2 regions of the Pseudoalteromonas sp. NFXS53 genome follow, and region 2 is predicted to be linked to the other one. Evidence: predicted binding sites of a transcription regulator. Region 2 holds the regulator's gene; the other holds the start of a gene.
What was found. Region 2 encodes sigma-54, which starts transcription at its own class of promoters, with help from an activator protein. Its sites were predicted from a motif close to GTTGGCACGNNNNTNGNNT; they were not measured.

Region 1: fliE (flagellar hook-basal body complex protein FliE) is a predicted target of sigma-54. The motif match lies at 991-1,009, and genes of this name have one in related genera.

What each region holds. Positions count from the first base shown of each region.
Region 1 is NZ_JBWVBR010000006.1:164,168-166,654, reverse strand. Features, by position in the region: gene AC1HJP_RS08880 (sigma-54-dependent transcriptional regulator) at 1-842, shown strand, start outside; gene fliE (flagellar hook-basal body complex protein FliE) at 1,044-1,382, shown strand; gene fliF (flagellar basal-body MS-ring/collar protein FliF) at 1,404-2,487, shown strand, end outside.
Region 2 is NZ_JBWVBR010000015.1:18,961-21,447, reverse strand. Features, by position in the region: gene lptB (LPS export ABC transporter ATP-binding protein) at 1-445, shown strand, start outside; gene AC1HJP_RS15325 (RNA polymerase factor sigma-54) at 493-2,013, shown strand; gene hpf (ribosome hibernation promoting factor) at 2,042-2,329, shown strand; gene ptsN (PTS IIA-like nitrogen regulatory protein PtsN) at 2,332-2,487, shown strand, end outside.

The sequences.
Region 1 (2,487 bases), on a different contig from region 2:
AAAATATGCTCGAAGCTACTTTGTTTGGCTATGAAAAAGGTGCGTTCACAGGTGCTATTCAAGCGTGTCCGGGTAAATTCGAACAAGCTCAAAAAGGCACTATTTTGTTAGATGAAATTACTGAAATGGATTTAGGCTTGCAAGCCAAACTCCTTCGCGTGTTGCAAGAGCGAGAAGTAGAGCGCTTGGGTGGTAGAAAAACTATCGACTTAGACGTCAGAGTTTTGGCGACTAGTAACCGTGATCTTAAAGAGGCGGTAGCTGAAGGCAAGTTTAGAGAAGATTTATATTACCGCTTGAATGTTTTTCCTCTGATGTGGCTGCCCCTGCATGAGCGTCCGGGTGATATTGTAGTGTTAGCTGAGCATTTGTTAGCAAGGCATACTAGCAAAGCAGGTAAGCCAGCAGTGCAATTAAGCGATAGCGCAAAGCAAAAGCTATTATCACATTCATGGCCTGGTAATGTTCGCGAGCTTGATAATGTGGTTCAACGTGCTTTGATCTTGCAGCAGGGCGATATTGTACATGGTGAAGATATCTTTATTGAAAACTATCAGCCGAGTTTAATATCTACAAGCTCAAGGAATACAGAAGTGTCGCCACAGATCAATGTGGAGCAACAGGCGCGACAAGTTGAGCCTGTAATCAGTGACACAGAAAATTATGATGCTGCAAATTATAAAGCGACATTACAAGATAAAGAGCATCAAATTATCCTAGATACGCTTCATAAGTGTAATGGTAAGCGTAAAGACGTTGCTGAGGTACTAGGTATGAGCCCAAGAACTTTGCGTTATAAACTCGCTAAAATGCGCGATATGGGGATCCCATTACCTGCGTAATTTTTCTACTCTGAAAGAGGCCAAAATCTTGGCTTCTTTTTTAATACCAATCCTTTAAATAACTCACTTAATTAAGAGCATTGGTATTATTGTCAAAAAATCGACTCACATTAAATGAACTTAACACACTGAAAATAATAAGTTAATTTGTGGCACGCTTTGTGCTTTTACAGGTTATATATTTTTATTGGAGTGGGTGTTATGAAAATCCAACCAAACTCTCTTTATCAAGAAATGCAGTCTCTGGCAGTAGAGGCAACAAGAAATACCATTAAAACCAATGAAGTTGCAGTGCAAAAAACAGCGGCGACATCATCGGCACAATTTGGTGACTTACTCTCAGATGCCATTAATACAGTTAATGGTTTACAAAAAGACGCTAAATCAAAAGTAACTGCACTAGAGATGGGTGATAGAAGTGTTTCACTTGCCGAAGTCATGATAGCATCACAAAAATCATCAGTGGCTTTCGAAGCAACGGTACAAGTTAGAAATAAACTTGTAGAATCTTATAAAGAAATCATGAATATGCCAGTTTAATCTGGGTAGTGGAGTAGCACCGTGGCAACGAATCAATCAACCGATCTGACTTTAACCGATGGCACTGCTGGCGCTGGCTCAGAAGAGCAGCAAGAGCAAAAGTCGGGATATTTAAGCGCATTAAGTGGCGTTGATATGCTTCGCCAGGTGACTATTATCATTGCTTTAGCTATTTGTTTGGCAATAGCAATTGCAATTATCATTTGGGCACGCCAACCTGATATGCGCCCACTGGGCCAGTACCCAACCGAAGAACTAGTGCAAACGCTAGACTTTCTTGATGCTCAGAAAATTGACTATGAACTTGATGGCAACACCATTATGGTTGCCGAAACTGATTACCAAACCATAAAACTACAAATGGCTCGTGATGGTTTCACACAAGCGCCGAGTTCTGGCACAGATATCTTGATGCAAGACATGGGCTTTGGTGTGAGCCAGCGCTTAGAGCGCGAGCGCCTTAAGCATAGTCGTGAACAGCAACTAGCGCGTACAATCGAAGAGCTACAAGATATTAATCGTGCCAAAGTATTGTTAGCAATTCCAAAAGAGAATGTGTTTGCACGTCGCGAGAAAAAGCCTTCGGCCACCGTGGTTATTACGCTAAAGCGTGGTAGAACGCTTGGCGGTGAAGAAGTTGACTCAATTGTTGATATCGTGGCTTCGGCAGTTCAAGGTTTAGAGCCTGCTCGTGTTACCGTTACAGATCAAAACGGTCGTTTGTTAAACTCAGGTTCTCAAGACTCACTGGCTGCACGCTCGCGTAAAGAATATGAAATTGAACGTAAGCGTGAACAAGAATATTTAGAAAAAATTGATAGCATCCTTATTCCTGTTGTGGGCTTAGGTAAATACACCGCACAAGTAGATTTAACCATGGACTTCAGTGCGGTTGAAGAAACACAGAAACGTTATAACCCTGATTTACCAGCAGTACGAAGCGAAACGACCTTTGAAGAAAGCAACATCGGTGGTATTACCGCAGGTATTCCTGGCGCGCTATCGAACCAACCACCAGTTAATTCAAATATTCCTGAGATTGCAGGTGGCACTAACGGTCAAGGTTCATCGCCTTCTCGTTCACAAAAAGAAGCTACTCGTAACT
Region 2 (2,487 bases):
TGTGTATCAAAATTTAATGGCAATTTTAGAAACGCGTAAAGACCTCAATAAAGTACAAAGAGAACAAACCCTAGACGACCTATTAGATGAATTTAATATTCAACATATTCGGGACAGTCAGGGCATGGCTTTATCAGGTGGTGAGCGTCGCCGAGTTGAAATTGCTCGCGCTTTAGCCGCAAACCCTAAATTTATTCTTTTAGATGAGCCTTTTGCTGGCGTTGATCCGATTTCGGTGTTAGATATAAAGAAAATTGTTGAGCATTTAAAAAACCGCGGCATTGGTGTCCTCATTACAGATCACAATGTAAGAGAAACCCTTGATGTTTGTGAGAAAGCTTATATTGTTTCACATGGTGAATTAATCGCGTCAGGTACGCCTGAATCAGTTTTAGCTGATCAAACCGTAAGAGACGTCTACCTAGGTGAACAATTCCGTCTATAGTTAAAGCAAGACATAATCCAAATAACAAAAAGGATTGTTAGAAATACATGAGGCAATCGCTACAGCTGCGCATGGGGCAGCAACTAACCATGACACCACAATTGCAACAAGCAATTCGCTTACTGCAATTGAGCACACTAGATCTACAGCAAGAGATCCAAGAAGCGCTGGATAGCAACCCTTTACTCGAAGTAGATGAATCGGAATTAGAGCCAAGTGCTGATGGCAATGATTCAGACAAAGCGACCAAAGATGCTGATTCTATCGAGCAACTCTCTAATTCTGCTGATGATGGTCACGGTGATGAACCGACCAGCGATTACGAACTCGATAGCGATGCCGCACTGAGTAAAGACACTGTCAGTGACGATCTCGCTATGGATGTGACATGGGACGAGTACATGAGTGCAGCACCGAGCACCAGTAGCGGCCCAATGCCTGAAGACGAAACTGTTTATCAGGGGGAGACCACTGAAACATTACACGAATATTTAATGTGGCAATTAGAACTCACGCCATTCAGCCCAACCGATAAAGCCATTGCCGTTGCCATTGTTGAAGCCGTTGATGATGCAGGTTTGCTTACTGTTAGTACCGAAGAACTCCTAGAAAGCATTAATGAAGGTAATGACGAAGAGCTAATTGAACTTGACGAAGTTGAGGCTGTATTAAAGCGTATTCAACTCTTTGATCCTGTAGGTATTGCAGCTCGCTCATTACAAGAATGCTTATGTATTCAACTCAACCAGTTTGATGCTGATACGCCTTTCATTGCTGAAACAAAAATGGTGTTAAGCGAGCATATTGATCTACTGGCCAGCCGTGATTACCGCACTATCATGAAAAAGACCAAGCTCAAAGAGCCTGAGTTAAAAGAAGTGATGACACTAATCCACAGCCTTAATCCTAAACCTGCTGCCAGTATTATTCGTGAAGAATCTGAGTATGTTATTCCTGATGTGTCAGTGAAAAAGGTAAAAGGTCGCTGGGTTGTTGAGCTTAATCCAGAATGTATGCCTAAAATAAGGGTTAATGATCATTACGCAGCAATGTCACGCTCAGTAAAATCAAGCACTGACAGCCAATTCATTCGCTCTCACCTACAAGAAGCTAAATGGTTTATTAAGAGCTTAGAAAGCCGTAATGACACTTTAATGAAAGTTACTAATTGCATTGTGCAACAACAACAGGCATTCTTTGAACATGGACCTGAGGCAATGAAGCCTATGGTTTTGAATGATGTTGCTGAGATGGTCGAGATGCACGAGTCTACCATTTCTCGTGTCACCACTCAGAAATACATGCATACACCCCGTGGCATTTTTGAGCTGAAGTACTTCTTCTCAAGCCACGTAAGCACTGAAAACGGAGGTGAATGCTCATCGACTGCGATTAGAGCATTGATCAAAAAGCTAATTGCTGCAGAAAATACTGCTAAGCCATTGAGCGACAGCAAAATTGCAGATATATTGGCAGAACAGGGAATCAAAGTGGCACGTCGTACAATTGCAAAATACCGCGAGTCACTCTCTATTCCACCGTCAAATCAGCGTAAGAGCTTGATTTAAGACGTAAACCAAGAGAAGGAAAATGCTTATGCAACTAAATTTAACTGGTCGTCACGTAGAAATCACAGATTCATTAAGAGACTATGTAAACACGAAGTTTGCAAAGCTAGAAAGGCATTTTGATCACATAAACAACGTTCACGTGATCTTAGATGTTGAGAAGCTGGTACAAAAAGCAGAAGCTACCGTTCATTTAAATGGCGGTGAAATTTTCGCTTCAGATGAACACTCTGATATGTACGCAGCTATTGATAAACTCGTTGATAAACTCGATCGCCAAGTTATCAAACATAAAGAGAAATTAACTCGACACTAACCATGAAACTTAGCTCGATTATCAACAAGGACTGCAGTAAAGCTGCGGTCCTTTTTAATAGCAAAAAACGCGCGCTTGAGTATATCAGTGAATTAGCGAGCGAACACCTTCCTGAACATAACGCCCACGAAATATTAGATGCATTCCTAACGCGAGAA